Regions from separate parts of the Hahella sp. NBU794 genome, predicted to be linked through region 2. Evidence: predicted binding sites of a transcription regulator. Region 2 holds the regulator's gene; each other region holds the start of a gene.
The links. Region 2 encodes FliA, which starts transcription of late flagellar genes. Its sites were predicted from a motif close to CTAAAGTTNNNNNNNNNNCNGCCGATA; they were not measured.

Region 1 (10,054 bases), 460 kb from region 2:
TCACTAGATTTCTCCATTGCTTTCGGATTCGTCGTGGATGTTCGGTTCGCCTTCGTCCTCTGAGCTGGCGGGTTCCGCTGTCTCAGAGGTCTCGTTGGCGGGAAAACCGTGGGCACGATTCTTACCTTTTCGTTTTGCCATGTAAAGCGCGCTGTCGGCTTGAGAAATCAATGTGTTGGGGGCGTCGCCCTGGGATGGAGCGAGCGCGCTGAAACCTACGCTGACGGTCAGGCGTTTCAGCTCCGGTGAGCCTTCATTCTCTATGTTGAGTTCGTAGATCTGGCGCACAATCTGTTCCGCCAGACGTTGCGCTGACGCCTGATCCGCGTGAGGCAGAATGACGGCGAACTCTTCGCCACCGTAGCGGGCGACCAAGTCGGCGGCGCGACGAGACGTTTGCGTCAGGCAGTCGGCGACATTAATGAGGCAGTCGTCGCCACGCTGATGTCCGTAGGCGTCGTTATAGGCTTTGAAGAAGTCCACATCCACCATCAACAGCGCCAGAGGTTTGTCGTCGCGCAGACATCGATTCCATTCCGTCTCCAGACTTTTGTTGAAGTGGCGGCGATTTGCGACCTGGGTCAGGCTGTCCATCAAGGAAAGCCGCTCCAGTTCTGCATGGGCGGCGCGCAGCTCCTCTTGCTCATACAGCAGGAGCAACTGTTGCAGGAAGTTTTTACGGGTTTCGTATTCCACCCGATAGCACACCAATACTGAAATCAGCGTGACAAAGGTGTGCAGGAACAGCAGCTCAGTGAACTGCGAGGCGTGCAGATGCATGAGAAAGTGCATCGCCAGCACCTGGGACAGCCACATCAATAGAGCAAAGGGAAATATGTAGTGGAACTGCAGGCGCAGCACCGTGCAGACGAATATGACGGAGATGATCGAGCCGGTCTGGTAATGAAACTGATCAATGGCGGCGGCCTTCATGGCGATGGCGATCAGGCTCAGGTGAATGCACAACGCCCCCAGGCACAGGGTCATCTGATAACGATTGCGCACCCAGGCGAGTCGGCTGGCCAGCGTCACCAGAATGATGCCGAGAGCGTCCGCCACCCTGATTTGCAGGGTTTGTTCAAATAGAGCGGGAATCACTAAATGATCGGCGAATGTGAAGAACACCAGCACCAGCGCGCCCAGTAGTGGGTATACCCGGTTCAGATGCAGATAACGGTTCGAGTGATAACGCTCAAACTCGCTTTCCAATTCGCCTTCGAATTGCAGTCCGTGCATGCCGTTGTCCAGCAGTCTGCGAACGTAGGTCGCGGTGTCTGCGGACATATCCTGGTGACTGTTCGGTAATGACAAATCCGCCCCCTGGGGTGTGGTTGCTGCAAGCGTCTCAGGTATTGAAAACCGGCTCTTCTATAAAAGTGTAACCAACCATGCTTTTACCGCCAGCGTTATAAGCGACAAATTATTAGAAATTCCTTAAAAGTTTCAGGCATCTAGGCGTCATAGCGAGAGAGGCTGCGGCGTTGGCCGCTAATACTCGGTAGTAAGTCATTAATACTTGGTTGTAGGCGATAGCAAAACCCATACAAAAATTAACCTATCTCGGGTGTACAAGTTTTAAACATCTTCCATTATTAAAGAGCTACTACTCAATAAAAAAGGAGTTATAGTCATGGCGACTCAGCAGCAAGCTATTGAAAGATCCCGCCTAGGTCGCCTCCTGGTGAACCGGGGATACATTACCGAAGGTCAGCTTAATGAAGCATTAACGGCGCAGACCGTTAATGGTCAACGCCTTGGTGAATTGTTAGTAGATTTTGGCTGGATAACTGACAAGGAGCTGCAACGTACCCTCCGGCACCAAAGCCGGTATCGCTACGCCGCGGCGTTCGTCGCTATGGCCGTGGCGCCGTTCCAGCCCATGGTGGCGTTCGCCGCCTCCCAGTCTGAAAATGAATCTTTACCGGTAGCCTCTGAAACCCTGTATCAAAATGCGGCGGGGCTGCAGGCGCTGGATGACAGTGAAATGAGCAATGTCGGCGCGCAGGGTTTCACTGAAGAGTTCCAGCAATTTTACAACATGGCCGCGAAGGCCCAGCTGGAAGGTCAGAATTCTGATAATCCTGATGAATTGCCTGGGCTGGACGGGGTTCAGGTGCTCGGGTCTCTCGGAAAACTATTGCTTCCAATCACTAATGTCCTGGACGCCGAAGTTGAAGTGGTCGGCGTGCAAATCGATCCCTCCCGCATCAAACCTTTGTTTAATGAAGACGGCGGCATGAACGTGACGCTTCCGAATCATATCGAGCGGGTCAGTTTCAACAATATTCGGCCGATGGGGGTATCGGCGGATGGTCCCACCATGGGCAGTATTCATTTGGAAGGGATCGAGTTTAGCGATAACTCGTATATCGTGGTGAAACCCTACTGAGTAGACGGTTCCTCCGCACGGCGGGCGAGGTAGTTAGAGCGCTCCGTCGGTTGCGGATCTTTTCCTTAGACGATGTTGTTTCAGGCCGCGCAGTTTGCGGCCTTTTTTATGGCTGTCTAGTCCTGATATAGGTTGACACCTATTTCGTCTCAAACGCCCGATGCACTGCGTCGGGCGTTTTGTATTTCAGGGCCAGATGAGGCCGCTCTCGGTTATAAATATCCACGGATTCATCAACCATCGTTCGAGCCTGCCCTAGATTCCCCGGTCGCATCAGCGGGAACTCCGTTTTCAAGATCCCGTTCACCCGTTCCGCCAACGCATTCTGATAGCAGTCATACCCGTCGGTCATCGAACATTGAATGCCGTGTTGACGGTGCAGCTTCTGGTCGCTGTCGCAACAGTATTGGACACCTCGGTCGGAGTGGTGGGTCAATGGCTGCCGCCCCGGCCGTTCACGCAGAGCCTTGCGCAAGGCCTGTTCCACATCCTCGCTGCGCAAGCTTTCATGTACATGATGACCCACGACCTTACGGGAGTAAGCATCGGTCACCAGACTCACGTAGCTCATGCCGGAGCGTGTCGGCAGATAGGTGATATCCGCCACCCAGATCTGGCTAGGCCGGCAGGCCACGACTTGCTCTGGGCCCGGCTTGAGCAGGTTTGGGTGACGTCGGAAGCGGTGATGACTGTGCGTGGTCTTGTGGTAAGCCCGGCGTCGGGGAACCAACAGGCGCCGGCTACGCAGCACCTGAAGCAGTTAATCCCGCCCCAGATGAAGGGTGTGATCCGACTGCTCATGGAGAAGATGCCGGAGCTTGCGAGCGCCGATCCGGGGCTGACGGAGACGAACAGTCCGGACAAAGTCCACCACCCGCTGCTCACGATCCTCCCTGGCTCGCTGCGCTCGTTCCGCCTGATACCAAGCTTGCCGGCTAATCCCCAAGAGACGACACGCCCTGCTGACGGTCAATCCGGCTCCGCGTTCTTGCGTGAGGACTTGCCGGGCCGCTTTTTTACGCACACCCCGTAATCCTTCTCCATCACATCGACAATCGCTTCGAAGAACTCAGCTTTCTGTTCGGCCAGACGCAGCTTCTCCTCAAGCTCCTTGATCCGCTGTTCCGGGGTTGGTGGGGACTTCGGCATGGTGGGATTCCTGTTCACACGGTGGGAGGTGACGCCAGGACTCCAGTCCTGGCTGCCATATCGACGCAACCACGTTAGCACCGTCGAACGGCCTTGGATACCGTAGCGGGCCTGAGCCTGTTTATAAGTCAGCTCTCCGCCTTCGACCTGATCCACCACCGCCTGTTTAAAAGTCAGAGTGTAGTCCCGTTGTGTTCGCTTAACTCGCTGATTCATCACATTCTCCCAAAGTTAGGGCTGGAATGTGTCAACTCTATTCAGGACGGGTCAGTCCAGGAATCTATGCCTGCGCGATGGCCTGGGCGTCGCCAACGCTTTTCTCCACGCCGTTTTTGCCGTACAGCTGCATTTGCTGGGACTGGCCGCGGATGATCTGCATCATCTTGGTCGTGCGCTGCTGTGAGCGGGCGATAATGCGTCCGTTGACTTCATTCAGCTTGTGTATATTGGCGAGGCTGCTTTCGCACTGGCGGTAAAGCTTCATCACGGGAGGCGCTTTTTCCTTCAGCAGAGAGAGAAAGCGATCGATGGGCAGTCCGGTTTTGCTGACCCACTGCGTACGAGTGCGCGCATGGCTTTCGATTTGTTGCAGGAGGGGGAGTTTGCATTCGATGATGCGCTGCAGCGTTTCAATATCGCTTTGCTCCAGAGAGTCGCGTTCCTGCTGCAGCACATCTTCAAGTTGGGAGAGAGTTTGTAGATCCTGTTTAAGCAGATCAATAAATACTTTCAGATCGGCGGACATGATGCCCTCACAGTGTTATCAGAAGTCTTGCTCAAAATTAAGCAATTTCTCTGCCACACTGCGTGAATTGATCTGATAGGATCCGTCGGCCAGCGCTTTTTTGATCTTTTCCACCCGTTCGCTATCCACGTCGGGCAGTTTCGCCAGTTGCTGTTCGACTTTCCTGATGTTCTGAGCCTGCGAACTGAGGACGACTTTATCCCCGGAATCTCCGCTTTTTTCGGGAGCCGCCGCATTTTTCCCGGCGTCTACATCGACTTTCTCAGTCTTCTGCAGGTTTTCCCGGGACTTGATATCGTTCACTGAAGGTGAACCGACACCCTTGATATTCATGGCCTTACTCTCTTAAAAACTTTAATTACCTAACTTATCGGCTCAATGCAGGGAAACTTTAGCGAGATTTTCAGAATTATTTTATGAATGTCGCCATTCTACCTGAAACAGCGCGACCTGTACGTTCACAGGGGCGTTCTGACGTGGCCTGATCCTATGACTTCCGCCCGCACCATGCGGTTGCTGGAGCTGTTCTTCACCATGATCTGTTGACCGCGTCTGCCATCCGCCATGGCGACCCCCGGCATTTTCACGCTGAAGTGGGAAGTGGCCGCTTCTATCACCACCATGTCGCCCTTATTAATAAGTTTAGGCGCTTCCAGCATATTTGGATAGGGCGCGGAGCCTGCTGTGACAGGGCGTCGCGTGATCATGCCGACCACGTCTTCGGTATTTGTGTAGAAACCATAGCGTAAGTCGATGATATTCAACTCTTTGGTTTCCAGATCCTCTGGCGCCAGCGCGTAATCCCGCGGCACGCCGGATTTGATGGTCACGATTTGTCTGTACCGCTCCATTTGTACGGGCACGTAGATCTGCCAGGGGCTTGGGGTGTCGCAGCTTACCTTTAGCGTCAGTCTTCCGCCGTTGGAGCTGGCTTCCTTGACGGCTGGCGTCTGTTCACAAGGGGAGAAGTTAAGGCGGGAGTCAGGTTCGGAGACTTCATAAACAACCCGTTCCTGGAGCTGTTCAGCCGCAGCTGCAGCGAATCGCATCATAAATTCTTCCACAGCAACGGAAGTTTGTTGCCGCCAGACCGGAATGGAATTGCATAAGGCCGGGGCTGAAAAAACGAGAATGCCGATATACATCAAGCCGGTTATGCGTATTTTCATTTTTTGTCCTATGCTTTACTTAGCTACCGGGTAGCCGCTTGCGCGTCGCCAATAAAATGACGGTGTGCGACAAGGCACGCAAAGTCTGTGCCGGGCTGGCGAGCTCATGCGGGGCGCCACCTCGTCAGCGCCCCGATCCGATAGTTCGGTAATCTACAACAAACAGCGGAGCGCCCTTTATGGCCGGGGTATTAGACAGCGTAAACCAACGTACTCAGTTAGTCGGACAGAACCGCCTGGAGTTGCTCCTGTTTCGGCTGCAGGGTGAGCAGATATACGGAATTAACGTTTTTAAGGTTAAGGAAGTTCTGCAATGCCCGAAGCTGACAATGATGCCTAAACGACATCCGGTGGTCAGGGGAGTGGCTCATATACGCGGTGAAACCATCCCTATACTTGACATGGGAATGGCCACCGGGCAGATGCCCGTTCCTGAAAAAGACGTCAACAACTGCTTTGTCATCATCACGGAATACAACCGTAAGACCCAGGGCTTTCTGGTGTCCGGGGTGGAGCGTATCGTCAATATGAATTGGGAAGATATGCATCCGCCGCCAAAAGGCGCAGGCAAAGACAATTATTTGACGGCGGTGACCCGCTTGGAAAACAAGCTGATTGAAGTCATTGATGTGGAGAAGATTCTCGCCGAGGTCTCTCCAACTCGGGATACCGTCGCGGATGAATTCATCGATAAGGAACTGGCCGCCAAGGCGATTGAGCATAAAGTGCTGGTGGTGGACGACTCCACTGTGGCGCGCCGCCAGATCGTACATTGTATGGATGCGGTGGGCGTTGAGGTCGTCACCAAAAATGACGGTCGCCAGGCCTTGGATTATCTTCGTTCGCTGGTCGCTGACGGCAGTCGCATTGACGATCATCTCAGTCTGATGATTTCAGACGTAGAGATGCCTGAAATGGATGGCTACACGCTGACGACCAACTGCAAAAATGATCCTTCATTGAAGGATTTGTACATCATGCTGCACACGTCTTTAAGCGGCGTTTTCAACAAGGCGATGGTGGCGAAAGTCGGCGCAGATGATTTCATGGCCAAGTTCAACCCCGATGAGCTGGCGCAGCGAGTGACATCTGTGCTGAAAACGATAGAAGAAAGAAGACAATAACACCGGCTGGCGTAATTACCTTCAGCTGTCGACGCGCTTGGCGCATAACCGGTCAGGGCAGGATATTTTCTGGTTAATAACGCAGACTACGATAAGTTTCGGGATTTCCTCCAAAAAGCATGTGGCATTGTACTAGGCGATAACAAACAATACTTAGTGCAAAGCCGCCTGCGGCGAATTATGGCGGATGAAAAGATTGAGACCGTGGGCGAGCTGGTCGACAAAATGAGTCGATCCATGCGCTCACCTTTGCGGGAGGCGGTGGTCGATGCGATGACCACCAACGAAACCCTTTGGTTCAGGGACGTTCATCCATTCCGAATTCTGGAAGAAAAAATACTCCCAGAGCTGAACGCCAACAAAGGCGTCACACAGATTCGCGTTTGGTCGGCGGCTTGCTCAACAGGGCAGGAGCCGTATTCCATTTCCATGGTGACGGATGAATACCGTCGTAAAAACCTGGGCGGCATGCGCGCTTCCCTCAGCATTGTGGCGACAGACCTGTCCGCCAGTGTGCTCAGCGCCGCGCGCAAGGGCGAATATGAAATGCTGGCCATTGGACGAGGGCTGTCCAAGGAGCGCATGACCAATTACTTCACCAAGACCCCCAACGGCTCCTGGAAAATCAAGCCGGAGGTTGCTCGTTGCGTGGAGTTTCGATCACTGAACCTGCTGGACTCCTATTCATTACTAGGAAAGTTCGACGTGATTTTCTGTCGCAATGTGCTTATCTATTTCTCGGCGGAGCTGAAGAAGGACATTCTGTCCCGCATGCACTCCGCTCTGAAGCCGGGCGGCTATCTGATACTCGGCGCCTCGGAGTCCCTGGGGAATCTCCCGGATAAGTTCGAGATGGTGCACTGCAGCCCAGGCATCATTTATAGAGCGAAGTAGACCACCGCAAGCCTCAGTGAAATATTTGCGAGATAGGGAATATTAGAGGTTGCCTTTCGAGGGGCATTCGTATACATTAGCGCACCTCAAAACACGGGTTGCAATAATCCTGTTTTGGTTCTCTGGTGAGGTGTCCGAGCGGTTGAAGGAGCACGCCTGGAAAGCGTGTATACGGTCACCCCGTATCGAGGGTTCGAATCCCTCCCTCACCGCCATTGAATTCCCTTCCGAATAAATTCTCCCCCAATCTCAACAACTGTAATTGTTTATCTTCGCCTGCTTTGAGTTTTCACTTTCAGCCTTTGCTGTTGTTTTTATCGGTTGTCGTGACGCAGGCAAGGCGGATTTTGACTGTTTGATTTAAGGAATAATGAAAGTACACGAAAGTTTTGACGCTTACCGCCAAAACCTCAATGTTATTGACCATTTGGACCGGTGGAAGCAAGAGCTATCCAAAAATATCGCTCTTAACCCTAAAGACGCCATTTCACATGGATTAATCAGTGAAATTGAGCTGGCGACGCTAAGGTTAAAATTGCTGTCCAAGACTGAAATATTCAGTGAAAGGGCGACCATTCAAAGAATTCAGCCTTCGCGAGACAAGCTTAATTATCGCCTGATGTGCGAATGCGGCTACAAAAACCGCGAAAAGTGGCGTGACGCCAAAGATGGTGGAAAATTGATCGGCGTCGAGGAAGGGACTTACGTCATTAATCGGTAAGTCCCGCCATATTTCCGGACTAGGAGGGGGCAAGCCAATAGTGCGTCAGGAAAACTTAAAAGCCGTCGCTATTGCCTGAACTAAAGTTGGCGTAAAAGAACCCTGGCATGCTCGCATCGTCTGGCATGCCTAATCCTGAGGGGCCGGAAAATCCAACGCCTGATCCATTTGGACCCGTGAAGCTTGGGGCAGACCCCATTGGTGCGCCAAAGCTGGCGCCTGAACCTAACCCCAGAGTAAGAGGCGTTGTCGCAGGATTACTCGGCAGCTTTGCCGCTGCTCGAATCGATTCGACCTGGTCTGCCGTTTCGACGCCAAAGTTCCCCTTTAAGCTCAACGAGTTACACATTGCATTGATGTCCGCGCCTGTCTGGGTCTTCATGTGTTTGGTCATCGCCCAGCCGGCGACGATGGTTCCTGTCCGGCCCTCTCCGTAGCCGCAATGCACGAGAGTGGCTCCTCTTTTCCTGTTTGCTTCAATGATTTCTGCTGCCTTTAGAAGTTGTGCAGGAGTGGCCGCTTTAAAGTCTGCGATTTTGAAATGGTAGTAAGAAATTCCGTAAGTCTTCAAAAGCGTCTTTGAGTGCTCCTCTAATGCGTATTCGTTAGAGCTGATAATGCAAGTAATGCCTTTCTTCTTTAAGAAGTCGACTTGAACAAAGCTAAGCGTATGGGGTTGGTCATGCCCTGCATAATTTGGCTGAGATGAGCGCACCAGAACACCAGGCAGAACCCATTGAAAATTGCGGAATCCAAACTGCGCTGTGTGGCCGATACTTTGATAATTGTTTAAACCGTAAATCATGATCGTCTCCTAAATGGGCTTTCGTGCATCAATCTTTGTTACTTTCAAAGACGACAACGAAGACGCATTTGGATGCGAGCTTCCTGATTTTTTTGATTACCGGGATTCAGATGACGTTCAATAATCCCGATGGAACAGAGTGTCTGAAATTGCGCGTGGCTTGATTATGTCAAACGAAAGGAGGCAAAAAGACTGGTGCATGAACACAAAACGGCCTTGATGTTTTTGGTCATGGCGTTACTGAATTGATGCGCTTATACGGTTACTGCGTTATGCAACAGGCTCGCGACAATCTGGAGTTGTGTCATAGTAGCCTGCCTCAAAGATTTTTTGTGCTATGTGAAGTGGTCCTTCAGTTTTTGCTATGGCAAGTTCGCTGGGTGTGGCGCCCAAAAGCACGCGCCAATTACTCATATGATTTCCGACTGGAAACTCTTCGTTAATGGATACGGGAGGAAGGACCAAAAAGCCGCCGTAGATGGTGTCTGGAATTCGCTCCTCATTGGTTTGAAGAAAGTCTCCGACCTCAAGGGTATCAAACTGATGTTCAAAATTAATCGCCCAGCCGACAAACTGCCTGATAAGTGGTGCAGAATCAGGGTCAGTGATCATCAAAAGCTCAAAGCAATTTTCGGAGTTTTGATCGCTGAAGCCAGATGTGACCAGGATGTCTAGCTCGTTTTCCTCGTCACAATAGCGAAGGACCCTGAGCGGCGAGTGCTCTGATTGCCAAATCACCTGTGGATCGTCATAGCCAAAAAGAGACCCATAAACAAAGTCTTCTCTGTCAGAGAGAGGGTAAGGGCCCAGTTCCGCCAGGCATTTCATCACAAGGCTGTCCACTCTTGGGTGAATATCATTTACCCCTTCTGAGCGAATGAGTTTGAGTTCACTCAGCCCGGTCCCACTTTCAAGCGAACTGAATAAGTCATCCAACTGCAAATAAGCCCAATAATCGACAGCATCAGTATCGCGATAATCGAGATAGTGCTTGATCTCTGGCTCATCCCCAAAACCCAGCACATATGCGTCCTTGTTATCGAATCGGAACCCAATAG
Region 2 (10,054 bases):
TGGCCGGCGGCGCCTTGGCGCGTGGTTCAGCGGCGCGCGGCGTCGGCGCGGCAGGCTTGGGCGGCTCGCGTACGGGCGTCGGCGGCGCGGGTTTGGCCGGCTCCGGCGCTGGAGCGGAGGCCCCGGACATACGATATTTGGCTCGCGAAACTTCTTTAATGCGGTCGTGCAGCAGGCGTTTGATCTTGGAGGCGTCGCCGGACATCGCCTCGAAGCTCTTCGGTAGAAAATCCACCGCGCCGGCTTCCAGGGCGTCAAAGGTCACTCGTGCGCCTTCGTAGGTAAGAGAGGAAAACATCAAGACCGGCGTGGGCTGAGTCCGCATGATTTCCCTAACCGCAGTAATGCCGTCCATGACCGGCATCTCGTAGTCCATGGTGATGACGTCGGGCTTCAGTTTAAGCGCCATGTCCACGCCTTCGCGGCCATTGCTGGCCGTGCCGACGACATCGACATCGCTGATGGAGTTCAGGATCTCGCAAAGGCGACGTCTGAAAAATCCCGAATCATCTACTACCAGGACCTTTAAGGCCATTCATCGGTCTCCCGTTTTTGGAAATCACTCCGCCGCTGCGCCTTATGACAGGCGCTCAGCCTGCGGAAGCCGCGGGCTCCGTTTCATCCGAGTCCGCCACCAACTGACTCTTCCTGAACGTCGGCCGACCGTATACTTTGCTGGACTTGGCGTAGCGTCCAAGCATGCTGGGAATGTCCAGTATCAGCGCAATGCGCCCGTCTCCGGTGATAGTGGCGCCGGCCATTCCCGGCGTGCCGTGCAGCATTTTGCCCAAGGGTTTGATGACCACCTCTTCCTGGCCGACCAGCTGATCGACCACAAAGCCCACGCGCTTGGTGCCGACAGAGACAATCACCACATGACCGTTCTCTTCCGTAGGTTCGAATTGCGCGCCCTTCACCAGCCAGCGTTTGATGTGGAAGAGCGGGAACACATTCTCGCGCACCACAATACATTCCTGCCCATCGACGATATTGGTCTGGGTCAGGTCAAGGTGGAATATTTCCACCACGCTCACCAATGGGAATGCGAACGCCTGATCTCCCAGCATCACCATCAAGGTCGGCATGATGGCGAGGGTCAACGGCACTTTGATTACAATGCGCGAACCGCGCCCCAACTCTGATTCAATATGGATGGTGCCGTTCAACTGGGTGATCTTGGTTTTGACCACGTCCATCCCGACGCCACGCCCGGACACATCGGATATTTCCGTCTTGGTGGAGAATCCCGGCGCGAATATCAGGTTATACGCTTCGTTATCGGTGAGACGCTCTGCGGCGTCCACATCGTAGATGCCTTTTTCTACTGCTTTCTGACGCAAGACCACCGGGTCCATACCCGCGCCGTCATCTTCGATGGACAGCAGAATATGGTCGCCTTCCTGCTCCGCCGCCAGCACCACACGCCCTACCCGCGGTTTGCCTTTTTGCTCGCGCGCTTCGGGAGATTCGATACCGTGGTCCACTGCGTTACGCACCAAGTGGACCAGTGGGTCGGACAGAGCTTCGACCAGGTTCTTATCCAGGTCGGTATCTTCCCCACGCAACACCAGATTGACTTCTTTGCGCAGGTTGCGCGCCAGATCCCTCACCACGCGGGGGAAACGGCCAAATACTTTCTTGATGGGCTGCATCCGCGTCTGCATGACGGCGGACTGCAAGTCACTGGTGACCACGTCCAGATTGGACACGGCTTTACTCATGTTCTCGTCGGCGAACTCTTCGCCTAAACGCTTGAGACGGTTACGCACCAGCACCAGTTCGCCGACCATGTTCATGATGTCGTCGAGGCGCTTGGTGTCCACCCGCACCGTGGTTTCCGTGGCGATGCTGGCCTGGGCGTCTTTCCCGGCGGCGGCGCTCGCCGCAGGCTGACGCCGTTCTTCGTCCGGCTCGGCGCGGGCTGGAGCTGGGGCGGGCTTGACGACTTTCGGCGGCTCTTTCTTGACCGGCTCCTTCTTGGCGGGCTCTTTTTTCACAGCCGCCTTTTCCGCCGGTTTTGCCGCGGCAGGTTTGGCGCCCCCGGTAGGACTCGGTCCCTTGCCGGAGCCGTGTAACTCGTCCAGCAGTTTTTCGAATTCGTCGTCGGTAATCAGTTCGGAGTCGCCAGCGGCGGCTTCCTCTTTTTTCTCTACTTTCTTTGCAGGCTTTTCAGGCTCGGCTTTCGCCGCAGGTTTGCCTTTCTTCTCCGCGGCAGGGGCCTTCTTCTGCTCAGTCCCGTCAGAGACGGCGCCGTCAAACTTGCCTTTGCCGTGCAGTTCATCCAACAAGGCTTCAAATTCATCGTCGGTGATTTCATCACCGTCGCCGGCGGACACGGCTTCAGCCGCTTCTTCCTGAGGAACCGGAGCAGGTTCGGGAGCAGCCTTGGCGGGCTTGCCTTCCTGAGGACCTCCAAACTTGCCGGGACCATGCAGTTGATCCAGCAGTTTCTCGAACTCGTCTTCGGTGATTTCATCGCCTTCGCCTTTCGACTCCGACGCCTCCGCTTTCTCGCCGCCGTCTTCATCGTCCAAGGCGTTGAGAAGATTCTCGAATTCGTCGTCGGTGATATCGCCTTCCGCCGACGCCACAGGCTCTTCAACGTCTTCAGCCGCGTCTTCTTCGTGCTCTTCAACGGCTTCTTCGGCAGGCTCGTCAGCTTCTTCCGCCACAGAGGCGGATTCGCCGCTGGCCAGTCGCTCCAGGGCGGCCATGAGTTCGGGCGCGGCGGGGGTCAGTTCTTCCCGCATTTTCACCTGGGAAAACATTTCGTTGACGGCGTCCAGCGCCTGCAGCACGACATCCATCAATTCGGAGTCGACACTGAGCTGACCGTTACGCAACAGGTCGAAGACGTTTTCCGCCACATGGCAGCATTCCACCAGGGCGTCCAACTGAAGGAAACCGGCGCCGCCTTTGACGGTGTGGAACCCACGGAAAATGGCATTCAGCAGATCGCGGTCGTCCGGGTTCTGCTCCAGTTCCACCAACTGCTCTGAGAGCTGTTCAAGAATTTCTCCCGCTTCGACTAGAAAGTCCTGCAGGATTTCTTCGTCCGCTTCAAACCCCATTCATGTGCTCCTCAGAAACCAAGGCTGGAAAGAAGGTCGTCCACGTCGTCCTGGCTGGCGACGACATCTGAGCGTCCTTCGGTCTGGATCTGCGGGCCGTGCCCTTTTGTAATAGACTCTTCTTCGGCTTTCATCTCATGCTGAATGCCTGTTATGCGGTCAACCTTGCCCGCCATGGCGACCAGTTTGACCAGATTCACTTCTACTTCCTTGACCAGACCGGTAACCTTGTTGATGACCTGTCCCGTGAGATCCTGAAAGTCCTGAGCCAATAATATTTCCGACAGATTGGTGTACACCTTGTCGCTGTTAGCGGCCAGATCCACCAAAAACTTATCAATGCGCTTATACAGCTCACGGAACTCAGAGGGGTCCATTTCCCGACGGCGCAGTCGTCCCCAGGCTTCTTTCAGCTCATGGGCCTCCTGCTTCATCTCTATCGCCACAGGCATGCTCGCTTCCACCATATCCATGGTCTTGTTGGCGGCTTTGTTGGTCATATCGACCACATAGGAAAGGCGATCAGAGGCGTCAGCGATTTTCGACAGCTCCTCCTCCTGATTCATCCTCACATTGCCCATGTCGATATTGAAATTGCGTATGGCTTCGTGCAACGAACGGGTCAACTTGCCCACTTCGTGGTACAGCGTACGGTCCCGAGTGTCATTAAGGTCGGAAATTACCCGCAACGCTTCGCCAAAGTCCCCCTTACTAACGTGCTCCATCAAGCTCGCCGCCTGCTCGCTCAAGCGCGTCTCAATTTCCTCTTGGGAGGAGGATGGTGGCTGCTGTTCATTGGTCATAGTAATTCCTGCGGTTTTATTATGAGTCGATCCGCTCGAAGATTTTCTCTATCTTTTCCTTCAGCACGGCCGCAGTAAACGGCTTCACCACATACCCGTTAACACCCGCCTGCGCCGCTGCGACAATCTGATCCCGTTTGGCTTCCGCCGTCACCATGAGCACCGGCAGGTTTTTCAGACTATCATCAGCGCGAACAGCCTGGAGTAATTCGATTCCCGTCATTCCGGGCATATTCCAGTCAGTGACCAGAAAATCAAACTTCCCGGTTTTTAACATCGGCAGCGCGGTGGACCCGTCATCCGCTTCATCGGTATTGGTGAAGCCCAAATCCCGAAGCAGGTTTTTAATAATCCGCCTCATTGTTGAAAAGTCATCTACAACGAGGATTTTCATGTTCTTGTCCAATGTAACCTCCACAATGGCGACGCTGGAAACCCTTTGATTTCATTACTCTACTGAGTAAGTCTAGCTGGTCGCGCCGTACTATCCAGTTTTTTGATACAAGTTGTTTTAGAAAACATGACCGCAGGATGCTGATTTCGAAAAAACATTAACCTGCGCAGGCAATGGCTTGATTTAGCTGTTTTTCCAGTCTGAGAGACGGGATCGCAGTCGCAAGGTCGCCTGGGAATGAATCTGACTGACCCGGGACTCGCTGACTGAGAGCACCTGGCCGATTTCCTTGAGGTTGAGTTCTTCGTCATAGTAGAGAGACAGCACCAGCTTCTCCCGTTCCGGCAAACCGTCTATCGCGGCGCTCAATTTTTCCAGAAAGGCGTTTTGTTCGATGTCGCTGAGGGGATTGTCGGTGGTTAACGTTTCGTCGTCAGAGCCGCCCTCCCCGTGAACGCCCAGCTCTTCCAGGCTGAACAGCTTCCCCGAACTGGCGTCGCGCAGGCTGGCGTGGTATTGCTCCAGGGGTATGCCCAGCTCTGCCGCCACTTCCGCATCCGACGCATCTCGGCCGGTGCGGGCTTCAATAGTGTGTATCGCGTCCGCGATATTGCGGGCGTTGCGGTGCACGGAGCGCGGCACCCAATCGCCTTTACGAATTTCGTCCACCATGGCGCCGCGAATGCGGATGCCTGCATAGGTTTCGAATTTGGCGCCTTTGCTGGCGTCATATTTCTGCGCGGCTTCCAGCAGTCCGATCATGCCCGCCTGAATCAAATCATCCACCTGCACGCTGGCGGGCAGACGGGCGATCAGGTGATGCGCGATGCGCTTGACCAGAGGCGCGTATTGCCTGACCAAAGTGTCGGCGCGCTCCGCCCGCGTCTCGCTATACATCATATAAGTGTTCGCCAATGACATGAATTTGCGCGCAAGGCCTGCAATAAACCGGATGATTTCAACAAAAACGTTCTCATGGGTGTTTGAGGATATGTCCGGCGCAACCATCACGCCTTATCGCAAGCGCCCGGGATATAGCCGCCGGGCGAGCCCTCGCATTCCGTCCGGCGCGTGTCTAACTGTGCACCAGACGCTCCACAAAGAATTCCAAATTGCCTCTCGGCGCCGTCGGCAACGGCCAGTTGTCCACTTTTTGCGCCAGCTGGCGGTACGCCAACGACGCTTTGGCGCGCGGATAGGCTTCGTACACAGGACGTTGCCGTTGCACCGATTTGCGTACGGCTTCGTCGAATGGAATGCTTCCTACATATTGTAGCGCAACTTCCAAAAAGCGTTCGGTGACCTTGGATAATTTACCGAACAAATGCCGCCCTTCCTGCTCGGAGCGAACCATGTTGGCGAGCACCCGAAAACGGTACATATCGTGGTTCTTGTTGAGCAGTTTGATGACGGCATAGGCGTCAGTAATGGAGGTGGGCTCGTCGCACACCACCACCAGGGCTTCCTGGGCCGCGCGCACGAAGGAAAGCACTTGTTCGGAGATACCCGCCGCCGTGTCGATCACCAGCACGTCCAGGTCGTCGCTGATATCGCTGAAGGCGTTGATCAGACCCGCATGTTCAAGAGGAGACAGATGAGTAAGGTGCTGGGTGCCGGATGACGCCGGGACGATCTTTATCCCCCCCGGTCCTTCAATCATCACTTCCCGCAGGGTGCAATCCCCCGCCAGCACATCCCCGATATTGCGCGAGGCGGTGACGCCGAGCAACACATCAATATTCGCCAGTCCGAGGTCCGCATCCAGCAGCACGACGCGACGTCCCAGGTCCGCTAACGCGAGGGACAGATTTATGGAAACATTGCTCTTGCCGACACCCCCCTTTCCTCCGGTGACTGCAATAACTTGAACCGGATGTACTTTACTCATACCGGTAGATATCTCCTGTTATTAGACGGCGCGGCGTTGACCCCGCACTCAATAGTTTAGACCACCAGTTCCGCAGCGAAGCGACTGGTGTTATTAGTTTGTTCGGTCTCCCGCCGGGTCCGCCGCCACAAAGCGTCCGCGCGCGCCACCAGGGCATGCGCTTTCGCCGGATGAATGTCATCGGGTATTTTCTGTCCGTCGGTGACATAGGCGACCGGAAGCCGGTTCAGGATGGCCATGCTCAACACTTCACCCAGACTGAACGCTTCATCCAGTTTGGTCATGATACAGCCGGAAAGCCCCAACATCTTATAGTAATGATAGGTGGATTTCATGACCTGCGGTTGGTTAACTGCCGACAATACAAGATAATTTCTGATGCGGTGACGGGTCACTTTCAGGTCTTTCTGCTGACGCTCCCAATTCGGGTCCTGGGGCGTCAATCCTGCGGTGTCCACCAGCACCAGACGTTTGTTGGCGAGACGGTCAAGCAGATCGTCCAGGCTGTTCTCTTCATCCACCACGTACACAGGCACATTCAGCAAGCGTCCAAAGGACTGCAATTGCTGCTGACTGGCCACCCGGAAACGATCGGTGGTGACCAGCGCCAGTTTTTCGGCGCCGTAGTGAACCACGAAACGCGCCGCCAGTTTGGCGAGAGTGGTGGTTTTGCCGGAGCCGGTCGGCCCCAGCAGCGCGCAGACTCCACGCTGATAAATCAGTTCTTCATTTTCCGCCTTCAAGCCATGCGCCAGGCGCGCCATCAGGTTGCGCCATTGTTCTTGAGCGCCTTTGCGCGGGTCCGCCTTGGCGGTGAGCGCGTTTTGCAGCTCACGGAAGATACCCATTTCCTGCATGCGTTCGATCAGCTCGCGATGGCCGGGATTTTCTTCCGGACGCGCGGCGGCGACAGGCTGACGCATGATGCTTTTAAGCTGCATGATCTCTTCGCGCATTTCCGCCAGCATACGTGAGGTTTCCGGTTCTCCGGCGCCGATTTGCCGGGAAGCCGTCGCCGCCGGTTCTGCAGCGGCAAAAGCCGGCGCCGGCTCCGCTTTGGGTCTGGCGTTGCTTTTCAGCGTTTCCAGCCGGTCGCGCACCCGCGACATTTCATCCTCCAGGCGACGATGGCGATCCGCTGTCTCCCGGGCCACCGCAGAGGGCGTCGGGCGTGGGCCTTCCTGCTCAGGCATGCTGCTGCGCTGATCGTCCTCGTTATAATCCAGCGCACAGATCACCTCCACGCCATCCCCCGTTTTACTGGTGGACAGAATGACGGCGTCCGCGCCGAGATCTTCACGGATATCCTTTAAAGCCTGTTGCATTGACGCTGCAAAAAAACGTTTCACTTTCATAATGTTAGTCTCCCGGCTCCACGAGCCCGCACGGGATTACCCACTGATTGTCGCCACGATGGTGATTTGTTTGTTGTCCGGCACTTCCTGATAAGCCAGGACATGCATGCGCTCCACGCTGAGTCTGATGAACCGCGCCAGAACCGGGCGCAGGCTGTTGGACACCAGCAAGACCGCCGCTTTACCGAGCATTTCCTGACGCTGCGCTGCTTCCGCCAGCGAGCGTTGCAGTTTTTCCATCATGCTCGGTTCCAAAATCAGACCGATGTCATCCATGCCGCCGGCCTGTTGCGCTTGTTGCATAGATTTAAGCAGTAATTGTTCCAACCCTGGGTCCAGAGTGATAACAGGCAGCTCAGGCTCCGCCCCTACTATGTTCTGGACGATCAGACGACGCAGAGACGCCCTCACCGCCGCCGTCAAAATACCGGCGTCCTGGGTCTTCGGCGTAAAGTTGACGATGGCCTCCGCAATGCTGCGCATATCCCGCACCGGCACATCTTCCTGCAACAGATTCTGCAGCACCTTCAACAGGGTGCTGAGCGAAACAGTGTTGGGAACCAGCTCTTCCGCCAGTTTCGCCGCTTTCTTGCCCAGCTGCTCCAGCCACTGTTGCACTTCTTCATGGCCGATCAGTTCATAGGCGTGACGGCTGAGCACCTGATTCAGATGCGTCGCCACCACGGTGCTGGAATCCACCACGGTGTAGCCCAGCGTCTGCGCCTGTTCTTTCTGGGCAGGATCAATCCACACCGCCTCCAGGCCGAAAGCCGGGTCTTTGGTCTGAATACCGTCCAGCTTGCCGAAGACCTGACCGGGATTGATGGCCATTTCCCGATCCGGATGAATTTCCGCTTCAGCGATGGTGACGCCCATCAGGGTGATGCGGTAAAAGTTCGGCATTAAATCCAGATTGTCGCGGATATGCACGGAGGGCATGAGAAAGCCCAGCTCCTGCGACAGTTTTTTACGCACGCCCTTGATGCGGGCCAGCAACTGTCCGCCTTGCGACTTGTCCACCAGTGGAATAAGGCGATAGCCCACTTCCAGACCGACGATATCCACGCTGGCCACGTCGTCCCAGCCCAGTTCTTTGGTCTCGGGGCCACGCACCGCCGGCGCGCTCTCGCCGGGAGCCAGTGCGGGACCGCCGCCGGGTTGCGGCGGCGCTCCGGGACGCCTGGGCGCAGGCGTGACGCCTTCGTCCACCACTTCCGACTGCTGCTGGCGTTTCCACATGAAATACGCCGCCGCGCCAAACACCGACGCCAACCCCAGAAACGCCATGTGCGGCATGCCTGGAATTACGCCCATGATGAACATAACGACGGCGACAATGGCCAGCGCCCGGGGGGAGCCAAACAACTGGTTGATGACCTGGCTGGACATATCCTGCTGAGTGCTGACGCGGGTGACCATGATGGCCGCCGCGGTGCTGAGCAGCAGTGAAGGAATCTGCGCCACCAGACCGTCACCGATCGTCAGCAGCGCATATTTCTGAACGGCGTCGTTAAACTCCAGATCGTGCTGCATGATGCCGATGGCGAGACCGCCGATCAGGTTGATAGCCAGAATCAGCAGACCTGCGACGGCGTCGCCGCGAACGAATTTACTGGCGCCGTCCATGGACCCGTAGAAATCTGCCTCTTGAGACACTTCCGCCCGACGCGCTTTGGCTTCGTCCTGGTTGATAATGCCTGCATTCAGATCCGCATCGATCGCCATCTGCTTGCCGGGCATGGCGTCCAAGGTAAAGCGTGCGCTCACTTCAGAGACGCGTCCCGCGCCTTTGGTGACCACCACGAAGTTGATAATCATCAGAATGGCGAACACCACCAGACCAACGGCGTAGTTGCCGCCGATCAGCACTTCGCCGAAAGACTGGATAACTTTACCCGCCGCATCGCCGCCTTCATGACCTTCCAGCAGCACCACACGTGTGGAGGCGACGTTCAGAGCCAGACGCAATAAGGTCGCCACCAGCAATACTGTCGGGAATATGGCGAACTCCATGGGACGCATGGCGTACACGCACACCAGCAGAATGACTAGCGATAAGGCGATATTGAAGGTAAAGAAGACGTCGAGCAGGAACGGCGGCACCGGCAACGTCATCATGCCCAACAACACCATCAGAAGCACCGGGATACCCAGGTTGCCGTGGGTCAGGGCCTTCAGGTTGTTGATCGCGGCAGCTCGTTCCATAACACTCCAAACGACAAAAGGTTGACGGAAAAAACCGTTTCCCTAGTGTGTTTGCAGGAACTGTGCCGCTCTATGGAAAAGCGACGCCGGACAGCGGTTAACTCAACTCACTGATCCCGGCGCAGATGGGAAGGTATCTTGAAGTCAGGCATGCCCTGAGGCTTCTTACCGTAACCGCCGCGATAACGACGCAGTTGAAAGACATACGCCAGCACCTGTGCTACGGCGAGATACAGACCGGAAGGAATTTCGTCCCCCACTTCCGAGTGGTGGTAGATGGAGCGGGTCAAAGGCGGCGCCGAGACCAGCTCAACCTTGTGCGCCCTGGCGATTTCACG
Region 3 (10,054 bases), 170 kb from region 2:
AACTGGAAAACAGGAAAGCTTTGCACTGAATCGGTGGAGCTGGGTTCATTAATAAAGTTAAAAAACATCAACCGGAATGGAGTGGATATGAACTACTTCGTGACAGGAGGCACCGGATTTATCGGTCGTTTCCTGGTTCCCAAATTATTAAAGCGCGGCGGAACCGTATATTTATTGGTGCGGGAGGCGTCTCTCCCCAAGCTTGATGAGCTGCGTGAACACTGGGGTGCGTCGGATGAGCAGGTAGTCGGCGTTGTCGGCGATTTGGCGGAACCGATGCTTGGCGTCAGTGAAAAAGATGTCGCGATGCTGCAGGGCAAAGTGGATCATTTCTTCCATTTGGCGGCCATCTACGACATGCAGGCCTCTGCGGAAAGTCAGGAGCAGGCGAATATTGAAGGCACTCGGAATGCGGTTAAGCTTGCCGATAGCCTCAAGGCCGGCTGCTTCCATCATGTCAGCTCCATCGCGGCGGCGGGTTTGTACCGCGGCATCTTCCGCGAAGACATGTTCGAAGAAGCGGAAAAACTAAATAACCCCTATCTGCGCACCAAGCATGAATCCGAAAAACTGGTGCGGGAAGAGTGCCAGACGCCTTGGCGCGTCTATCGTCCGGGCATGGTTGTCGGTCACTCTAAAACCGGTGAAATCGATAAGATCGACGGTCCTTACTATTTCTTCAAGCTGATCCAGAAGCTGCGTAGCGCATTGCCGCAGTGGATGCCCACCATCGGCCTGGAAGGCGGGCGCATCAATATTGTGCCTGTGGACTTCGTCGTGGACGCGATGGATCACATCGCGCATGCGGAAGGCGAAGACGGCAAATGCTTCCACCTGACTGATCCTGATCCCCATAAAGTGGGCGAAATTCTCAATATCTTTGCGGAAGCCGGCCACGCTCCCAAAATGGCCATGCGCATTGACGCGCGTATGTTCGGGTTTATTCCTCCGATGATTCGCCAGGGGATTGCGCGCCTGCCCCCAGTACAGCGGATGAAAACCGCTGTGCTTAACGACCTTGGGATTCCGGATGAGGTAATGAGCTTTATCAATTACCCAACCCGCTTTGATAATCGCGAGACTGAGCGCCTGCTTAAAGGAACCGACATCTCTGTGCCCCGCTTGCAGGACTATGCGCCGGCGATTTGGGATTACTGGGAGCGTCACCTCGACCCCGATCTATACAAGGACCGTACTTTGCGTGGGGCGGTGGAAGGGCGTGTCTGCGTTATTACTGGCGCCACCTCCGGCATAGGTTTGAGCGCCGCCCGCAAACTGGCGGAGGCGGGCGCCAAAGTCGTGATCGCTGCGCGCACCCCGGAAAAACTGCAGGAAGTGAAGAAAGAATTGGAAGCGCTGGGCGGCGAGATTTATGAGTACTCCGTCGACCTCTCTGATCTGGAAGACTGCGATCGCTTTGTCGCCAATGTCCTTAAGGATCTGGGGCATGTCGACGTATTGGTGAATAATGCTGGCCGCTCCATTCGTCGCTCCATTCAGCATGCGTTTGATCGTTTCCATGATTTTGAGCGCACGATGCAACTTAACTACTTCGGCTCATTGCGGCTGATTATGGGGTTTGCGCCCAGCATGCTGGAGCGGAGGCGGGGGCATATTGTGAATATTTCCTCAATCGGCGTATTGACCAACGCGCCTCGCTTTTCCGCGTATGTGGCTTCCAAGGCGGCGCTGGATGCGTTCTCCCGCTGTGCGGCGGCGGAGTTCTCCGATAAGAACGTCACTTTCACCACTATTAATATGCCGTTAGTGCGGACGCCGATGATCAGCCCCACCAAGATCTATGACTCGGTGCCAACGCTGACGCCAGAGGAAGCGGCGGATCTGATTGCGGAGGCGATTATTCATCGTCCGAAGCGCATCGCTACACGTCTGGGCGTATTTGCGCAGGTGCTGCACTCCATGGCGCCGAAGTTTAGTGAGATCATCATGAACACCGGCTTCAAGATGTTCCCTGACTCCAGCGCCGCCACGGGCGGTAAAGATGGCGAGAAGCCCAAGGTTTCCACCGAGCAGGTCGCTTTTGCAGCGATCATGCGGGGAATTCACTGGTAACGTCTATCGCTGTCGGAAAACGGGTTCCGGTCTTGGCGCCGGGACCCGGCTTATTATTATCAAGTATCCTCGTAGTCTGCCTGAATCAGGCCGTTGCGCATTAGAAAATTGGCGGCAAAACACCTACACTTGCTGGCTCAGGCTGCGTAACCCGAAAATTTTTAGGCATTATTTCGGTTCGTAGGGGCTCCGTGATTTTATAGGGCGGACCTATGCTCGCCATTAATAAATTAAATGGCGCGACAATAGGCTTGGTTCAGTGGAAAAGGTATGATTACGCCACTTTTGTGTGGTGTCTTCCACCCTCTGAACGCAGCAACATATCGCTGCAATAATTTGTTGAAATAACAAGCGTATTTTGATGCTTGCATCAAAACAGAAAATGTAATTTAGGAGAAACAACGATGGGCGTTCTAGTAGGAAAACCTGCTCCCGACTTTACCGTTCCCGCTGTTCTGGCTGACGGTCAGATCGTAGACGAATACAAGCTGTCTGAAGCAATCAAAGGCAAATATGCTCTGATTTTCTTCTACCCTCTGGACTTCACCTTCGTATGTCCTTCTGAGCTGATTGCACTGGATCACCGTGTAGAGCAGTTCAAAGAGCGCGGCGTAGAAGTGATCGGCGTTTCCATCGACTCACACTTCACTCACAACGCATGGCGTAACACGCCAGTGGACAAAGGCGGCATCGGTCCCGTCAAGTACACTCTGGCGGCTGACCTGAACCACGAAATCTGCAAAGCGTTTGACGTTGAGTCCGCTGGCGGCGTTGCGTTCCGTGGCGCTTTCCTGATCGACAAAGACGGCGTTGTGCGTTCCCAAATCGTTAACGACCTGCCGCTGGGCCGCAACGTAGACGAGCTGATTCGTCTGGTTGACGCGCTGCAATTCCACGAAGAGCACGGCGAAGTATGTCCTGCTGGCTGGAAGAAAGGCGACAAAGGTATGCAGGCTTCCCCAGAAGGCGTAGCTAACTACCTGTCTCAAAACTCCGACAAGCTTTAATCGCTGTCGAGTTAACGAAAAAGGCCGCTTTTGCGGCCTTTTTTGCGTCTAGGAGAAGGGGGTGACCCAAAAAAGAAAAGCGCTGTAAACAGCGCTTATCGAATCGGTGTGGATAACCTAAATCCGAAGATCAGTCTGCGTAGTCTTGCTGATCGGTAGTCCAGCCGCCCAATTCTTTCCAGCGATTCACGATAGAGCAGAACAGCTCGGCCGTTTTCATCGCGTCATATTCTGCGGAATGCGCTTCTTTATTATCGAAGGGAATGCCGGCTAACTGGCAGGCCCTGGACAATACTGTATGCCCATAGGCCAGCGCCGCTAATGTCGCTGTGTCGAATGTGGAAAACGGGTGAAACGGATTGCGTTTTACATCTCCTCTCTCGGCGGCGGCGAACAGGAACGAGTGATCAAAAGTGGCGTTATGGCCGACCAGGATCGCGCGATTACAGCCGTTGGACTTCACGGACTTGCGAATAGGGCGGAACAGCTCGTTCAGCGCATCGGCTTCGGGTTTGGCGTCGCGTAAAGGATTGAATGGATCAATGCCGGTGAACTCCAGCGCAGCCTGTTCGATATTGGCGCCGGCGAAGGGTTCCACATTGAAGCTGACTGGCGGTTCAGGGTAGAGCATCCCATCATCTTCCATGCTGATAATGACGGCGGAGACCTCCAGTAGCGCATCGGTCTTGGAGTTGAAGCCGGCTGTCTCGACATCCACCACAACAGGCAGAAAGCCGCGGAAACGTCTGGCGAGAGGGGATTTAGGGCGGTTTTGCGATTCAGACACTGGTTATCTACTTTTGGTTGGGGTGGCGAACATCTCCCGCCACGGCTGTACTGTTATGAGAAATAAAGGTTTTGCGCGACAGGAGAGTGCGCGAGGAGCTGCGTCAGAGCAGCTCGGCCTTCCAGCGAATGGTCTCTCCAGCGCGGAAAGGAACTATAGTTGAGTCGCCCAACGCCATGCTGGTGGGCATGGTCCAATCCTGTTTGCTCAAGCGTACTTTGCCGCTATTGACTGGCAGGCCGTAAAACTTCGGACCGTGATGGCTGGCGAAACCTTCCAGTTTATCCAGCGCGCCCAGCTCATCGAAAGCTTCCGCATATAACTCCAGCGCAGAGGGCGCGGTGAAACAGCCGGCGCAACCGCAAGCCGCTTCCTTCTTCTCTTTGGGATGCGGCGCCGAATCTGTGCCCAGGAAAAATTTATCGCTGCCGGAAGCGGCGGCGTCGCGCAGTGCAAGCTGATGTTCAGATCGCTTCAGAATGGGCAGACAATAAAAATGAGGGCGAATGCCGCCTACCAGCATATGGTTACGGTTATAGAGCAAGTGATGCGCAGTAATGGTAGCGGCGACATTAGAGTCAGCCTGATTGACAAACTCCACTGCATCACGGGTGGTGATGTGCTCCAATACGATCTTCAGGTCTGGAAAGCGCTCAGTCAACGGTGCAAGGGTTTCATCGAGAAAACGCTTTTCACGATCGAAAATATCCACGTCCGCCTGGACCACCTCGCCGTGCACCAGCAGCGGCAGGCCGACTTCACTCATTTTCTCCAGTACCGAAAAGACATTGGCGACATCAGTGACGCCGGCGTCGGAGTTGGTGGTGGCGCCTGCGGGATAAAGCTTGCAGCCATAAACGATCCCGCTTTGCTTAGCGACGACAATTTCCTCTGGAGAGGTATTGTTGGTCAGATAAAGCGTCATCAGCGGATCAAACGTCGCGCCAGCGGGAATGTGACTCAGGATTCGGCTGCGATAGGCTTCCGCCTGCGCTGTGTGGGTGACCGGAGGAACCAGATTCGGCATGACGATGGCGCGGGAAAACAGGCGCGCTGTCGCGGGTACGGTAGTCGCAAGGGCGTCGTCGTCGCGCAGGTGAAGGTGCCAATCGTCGGGCCGGGTAATGACTAAGTCAGACATAGAGTATCAACCACCAGGGCAATGCAGAAAAGCAGGGTTACAAAACTGCACGCAAGTATACCAGAACGGAACAGGATTCAGGGTAAAGAATTCCCGCGCCGGGCCGATAATATCGTTAATGTATGTTGTGATCACCGTGTTAGTGAGATTATCGTGCGCAAACTAACAATCGCCTCCATGATCGCCCTTTGCGGGGCTGCTCCAACCCAGGCCATGACTTTTTCGGCTGGCATTGAGAAAAGTCAGTGGTATTTATCTTCCTCCATATTTGAGTGCGCGTTGACGCATAACATTCCGCAGTACGGTAGGGCGGTGTTCTACCGGGAGGCGGGAGAGTCACTGAGATTCTATCTCGACACCTCGCGCAACCCTATGCGCGAAGGCGAAGCGGCTCTGGTGCTGGAAGCGCCCCGTTGGCGTCCTGGCATTAGCGTCCGAGACTTGGGTTACGTGGCTGTGTTGGACAAGCCGCACCCCATTACCGTGGATAATCCCAAAGCAGAGCAAATGATGGACAGCCTGCTGGAAGGGATGATGCCGACCTTTACGCGTCGAGCGCGTTTCAATGACGACACCGTCAGAGTGGAGGTTTCTTCCATCAACTTTTCCCGTTATTACGAAGACTATCTATCCTGTGTTTCCGGGCTGTTGCCTGTGAATTTTCGTCAGGTTGAACGTACAGCGGTATTTTTCAAGCTGGATGAGTCTGTGCTGACGGATCAGGATAAAAGAGAGTTGGACAAGGTGGTCTTGTACGTGAAGGCTGACCCTTCTGTGACGGCGATTTTCGTCGACGGACACACAGATTCCACTGGGCGTAGAATTTATAACCGCCGGCTTTCTAAAGATCGGGCGGAAGCGGTGACCGCCTATCTGACGGAGAAGGGCGTGACCTCCGAGAAAATCACCACCCGCTATCATGGCGAGCGTTATCCTGTGGTTAAAAACGCTGGCCCCAAAGAGCTGGCTCGTAATCGTCGCGCCACGGTCAGGCTGGAAAGAGGAACGCAACCGCCAGCTAAAGATGACGTCCTGGATATTTCGACAGAAGAGCTTTAATAACGCTCCATTTTTAATCAGCCCCCATAATCTGCGCCTCGCCCTGAATGGCGTGCGCGCAGTCACCTTGCTCAGCCATAGAAAACTTTGTACGAAGGGCCTAGAATAACCGCCTTTCGTAATCTCTTGGGAGCATCGTCATGTCTAAGGTCAACAAAGTCGTGCTCGCCTACTCGGGCGGGTTGGACACCTCGGTAATCGTTAAGTGGCTGCAAGAAAACTATAACTGTGAAGTGGTGACCTTTACTGCTGATATCGGTCAGGGTGAAGAGGTTGAGCCGGCTCGCGCCAAAGCGGAAAAGCTTGGCGTCAAACAGATCTTCATTGAAGACCTGCGCGAAGAATTCGCACGTGACTTTGTTTTTCCAATGTTCCGCGCCAACACTATTTATGAAGGCGAGTATCTGCTGGGCACTTCTATCGCGCGCCCCTTGATCGCCAAGCGTTTGGTGGAGATCGCCAACGAGACTGGCGCTGACGCTATTTCTCATGGCGCCACCGGAAAAGGGAATGATCAAGTGCGCTTTGAGCTGGGCGCTTATGCGTTGAAGCCAGGCATTAAAGTGATCGCGCCCTGGCGTGAGTGGGATCTGACCTCAAGAGAAAAGCTGCTGACCTATTGCGATACTCATGACATTGCGGTGGAAAAGAAGAAGGGCAAATCTCCTTATTCCATGGACGCCAACCTGCTGCACATTTCTTATGAGGGCGGCATTCTGGAAGATCCTTGGGCGGAAGCGGAAGAAGATATGTGGCGCTGGTCCGTATCTCCTGAGGCGGCGCCGGATCAGGCGACCTATCTGGAACTGACTTATAAAAATGGCGATATCGTCGCCATCGACGGCGAAGCCTTGGCGCCGCACGAAGTCATCGAGAAGCTAAACAAGATTGGCGGCGCTAACGGAGTGGGACGTCTCGATATCGTTGAGAACCGCTATGTGGGGATGAAGTCCCGCGGCTGCTATGAAACGCCAGGGGGAACCATCATGCTGCGCGCGCACCGCGCCATTGAGTCCATTACTCTGGATAAAGAGTTGGCTCACCTGAAAGACAGTCTGATGCCCAAATATGCTGAGCTGATTTACAACGGTTACTGGTGGTCGCCAGAGCGTCTTGCTCTGCAGAAATTGATCGACGAGTCACAGCAGCATGTCAATGGCGTGGTGCGGGTTAAGCTCTACAAAGGCAACGTGGTTGTCGCGGGACGTAAGTCTGAAGATAGCCTGTTCGACGACCGTATCGCCACTTTTGAAGATGACGGCGGCGTATACAATCAACGCGACGCCGAGGGCTTTATCAAGCTGAATGCGTTGCGCATGCGCATTGCCGCCGATAAAGGCCGTAGCATGAAATAGCGCCGGACTCGGTCCAAAATAAAAAAAACCGCCTGAATGGCGGTTTTTTTATGTCTGTCCAGCAGCCCTCCTCGCAACGGAGGGCGCTTTCTTTGTTGCTTGCCTTAGTTGCTAAGGTTTAACTGTTTGTTGGTTCTGGCTTGATAGTTCGCCTCTGTCTCCAGGCCGGTCGTTTCACCCGCCAATGCTGCGGTGGTGTCTACAGCAGCGGATGAGATTTCACCGCCCAGCGTGAAGAATGCGATGGATTCCGTTACGCCTTCAGCAAATGATGCTTGGCGGCGCGCAGTTTCTGCGGCTACGTCTGGGTAAGACGAGGACTCCGACGATGAGACGATCGGCAGTACGTACATAGCATGAGAACCATAGCTGAGGCGGCTGATTAATGTGTCAGGCGAGCCTGAGGGCGCTGCAGCGTCAAGCGTATTAGTGGCGCCCATTTGCTCGGCCAGTTTGTCCACGCCGGATAACAAGTCTGGATAAGGGGTTCCAAAGCTGGTTGTCAGCTGGGTGGTTTCCGTCTCAATAACATTGGTTTGATCGCTAATGTAGCCAGCTTGCGCGTTGCCGTTCACGTCAGGGCGTCCCGCCAATTCAATCATCAATACGCCTGTATCGTCAGCGGAAGTTTGGTAATTCCCGCTATAGTTAACCGACGTATTCAAGTTGTCAGCGAAGCTGATAGGGTCAACGGCGTCCAGCGCAGCCTGAAATACTCCCAGGAAAGTTTCATAACTGGTAGTTCCCTGGGCGATTCCGGCTGCGGACAAGCCGCCAATAATGGTGGGTGCGAATGATGGCGAATTCTCCAGCATGCGTACAATGCCTGAGGCCGGGGTTAATAACGCTGCGGCTTTAATGTTGTCCATTGGCGTGCTGTTGGCGACGGCGACAAACGGCGTGCCAATAAGTGTCCCTAATGAGTGACCCATAAAGAACACATTGTTGTTATCCAGATCGCCTGCATTGAAATCTGTGCCGTCTCCATCCAGGTCAATCGAGCTGATGGTCTGTCTCAGGTTTAGCAGGTCGATAACGCCTTGGCGATTCTTGTCGCGGCTATTGATAAAGCCAGTCAAGTTGATAAACAGACTGCCGGACGAGCCCGAGGCGCTGGCAGGGTCAAAGTTCATTGCTATCGCTTGTTGCGCTGCGTTGGCGGTGTAATCGAAGTGACGTTCGTTATCCGTGTGGGCGATGCCAGGGATGGTGCTGCCGGCGTTGGCGACAGTGTTCTCAAATGAGGCCAGCGCTAGAATGGCTGCGTTAAGGCTCGCATCTCCGCTTGAGCCGCCAGCTAAAACGCTGTTAATGATCGTTTGAGCTGTCGCCGCATCGACAGAGGCGGCCGCCATCACGAAACCAAGATTAAGCTGGCCATCCACTACTGCTTGGTTATTTGTGTCATTTGGGGCGAGTGATGCTGGTAGTCCGCTCTCTTGGCCTGCAGCCAAGAGCGTTGCAGCCAGGCCAAGCTTTTTCGCAGTCGAAGCGGGGGCTACGCCATGTACGACTTGATCAATCGCGATCGTGGCGAAACACTTTTCAGCCAAAGCTGTTCCGATTGACAATGCTGCGCTCCGATCTGTGGTAATACCGTGTTGGAATATCACGGTTTTCAGCGGAGGCGGGCAGTCAGTGGTGTTGTTTGGATAAATCGCTAACCAAGGGATGGATAATGCATCAACTCCGCTAGTGGTGGTGTCTGCGTCAGTCTGCTGTGGAAATGGGAAGACGTAGTTGACCACGGAAGAGGTTGCGTCACGAGTGGTGGTATCCCCTTGCGGTAATGCCAATCCTGCGGAGCTAAAGGCTGTATTTAGAGCGTCCGCCAATGCTTTGTTTGCCGTCCATGTGCTGGACTGAATTGTCGATCCGTCGGAGTCGGATGGAACGCCCAGATAATACGGTACACCAATGGTTCCTTGTGACACCATTGGTGTGATGCCATTGGTGTTGTCCAGTAAAGAGCTGGTTAATGCGGAAACCAGATTTACCGGTGTGCTGGAGCCGCTATTCGTCACTGTGCGCGCTTTTGGGGTAGGTAAAAGTGCGGAAAAGCTGGAGGTTAATGCTGTAGCTGCGCAACCTATCGCTGTGGCGCCTGTGAGGCCGTCACAACCAAATGGTGGAGCTGCGCTGAAAATAGGGCTGAAAGCCGCCTTTTGTGCGGTGGTTGGGAATGCAGTAACCGCCGCGTCTGCAGCAATTTTTATGTCAGAGTAGTCTACATCTGAATCGCTATCTACGCTTGTACCTGCCGTTATCACTGCTTTGGCGGCGCTGATGCGAATAAAGCCTGTTAATTGGTCGTTAAACCACTCCGCAGGGTTAGCTATGTACTCCATTACCTTCTCGTCCCCAGAGGTGGTGAAAGAGTAGGTTAGCGCTATATTGTTGACAGAAAGCGGGTTCATGCTCAGAGCGGAGCGCGTCGTGTTATTCAGTGTGAAGTAAGTTTCCGCAACAGGCTCCCAGAAGCTGTTAATAATGGTGCGCACAGGCTCAAGCTGGGAAGAGGGCAGATTGCCGCTACCGGTTAACAGGTAATAGTTGGGATCCATAGATATGGCTTGCCCTGTGGCGTCCTCAACTTCGTTGGTGACTATGACTAAATAGCGGGTCTTGGGCT

Region 1: a site for FliA is predicted at 4,652-4,678, ahead of flgM (flagellar biosynthesis anti-sigma factor FlgM). Genes of this name have one in related genera too.
Region 3: a site for FliA is predicted at 5,091-5,117, ahead of ACQYWX_RS07830 (flagellar protein MotY). Genes of this name have one in related genera too.

Annotation. Positions count from the first base shown of each region.
Region 1 is NZ_CP192738.1:2,025,656-2,035,709, forward strand. It holds gene ACQYWX_RS09110 (peptidylprolyl isomerase) at 1-4, opposite strand, end outside; gene ACQYWX_RS09115 (GGDEF domain-containing protein) at 4-1,311, opposite strand; gene ACQYWX_RS09120 (type II secretion protein ATPase) at 1,631-2,389, shown strand; partial or broken gene ACQYWX_RS09125 (IS3 family transposase) at 2,529-3,754, opposite strand; gene ACQYWX_RS09130 (flagella synthesis protein FlgN) at 3,819-4,283, opposite strand; gene flgM (flagellar biosynthesis anti-sigma factor FlgM) at 4,302-4,616, opposite strand; gene flgA (flagellar basal body P-ring formation chaperone FlgA) at 4,742-5,452, opposite strand; gene ACQYWX_RS09145 (chemotaxis protein CheV) at 5,632-6,576, shown strand; gene ACQYWX_RS09150 (CheR family methyltransferase) at 6,703-7,470, shown strand; tRNA gene ACQYWX_RS09155 (tRNA-Ser) at 7,595-7,685, shown strand; gene ACQYWX_RS09160 (hypothetical protein) at 7,841-8,191, shown strand; gene ACQYWX_RS09165 (protein-tyrosine phosphatase family protein) at 8,247-8,996, opposite strand; gene ACQYWX_RS09170 (hypothetical protein) at 9,267-10,054, opposite strand, start outside.
Region 2 is NZ_CP192738.1:1,562,959-1,573,012, reverse strand. It holds gene ACQYWX_RS07110 (protein-glutamate methylesterase/protein-glutamine glutaminase) at 1-535, opposite strand, end outside; gene ACQYWX_RS07105 (chemotaxis protein CheA) at 591-3,071, opposite strand; gene ACQYWX_RS07100 (protein phosphatase CheZ) at 3,083-3,874, opposite strand; gene cheY (chemotaxis response regulator CheY) at 3,894-4,268, opposite strand; gene ACQYWX_RS07090 (RNA polymerase sigma factor FliA) at 4,452-5,165, opposite strand; gene ACQYWX_RS07085 (MinD/ParA family protein) at 5,344-6,156, opposite strand; gene flhF (flagellar biosynthesis protein FlhF) at 6,213-7,511, opposite strand; gene flhA (flagellar biosynthesis protein FlhA) at 7,548-9,716, opposite strand; gene flhB (flagellar biosynthesis protein FlhB) at 9,824-10,054, opposite strand, start outside.
Region 3 is NZ_CP192738.1:1,731,131-1,741,184, forward strand. It holds gene ACQYWX_RS07810 (SDR family oxidoreductase) at 88-2,073, shown strand; gene ACQYWX_RS07815 (peroxiredoxin) at 2,478-3,080, shown strand; gene rnt (ribonuclease T) at 3,211-3,867, opposite strand; gene pyrC (dihydroorotase) at 3,971-5,008, opposite strand; gene ACQYWX_RS07830 (flagellar protein MotY) at 5,162-6,067, shown strand; gene ACQYWX_RS07835 (argininosuccinate synthase) at 6,208-7,422, shown strand; gene ACQYWX_RS07840 (Ig-like domain-containing protein) at 7,527-10,054, opposite strand, start outside.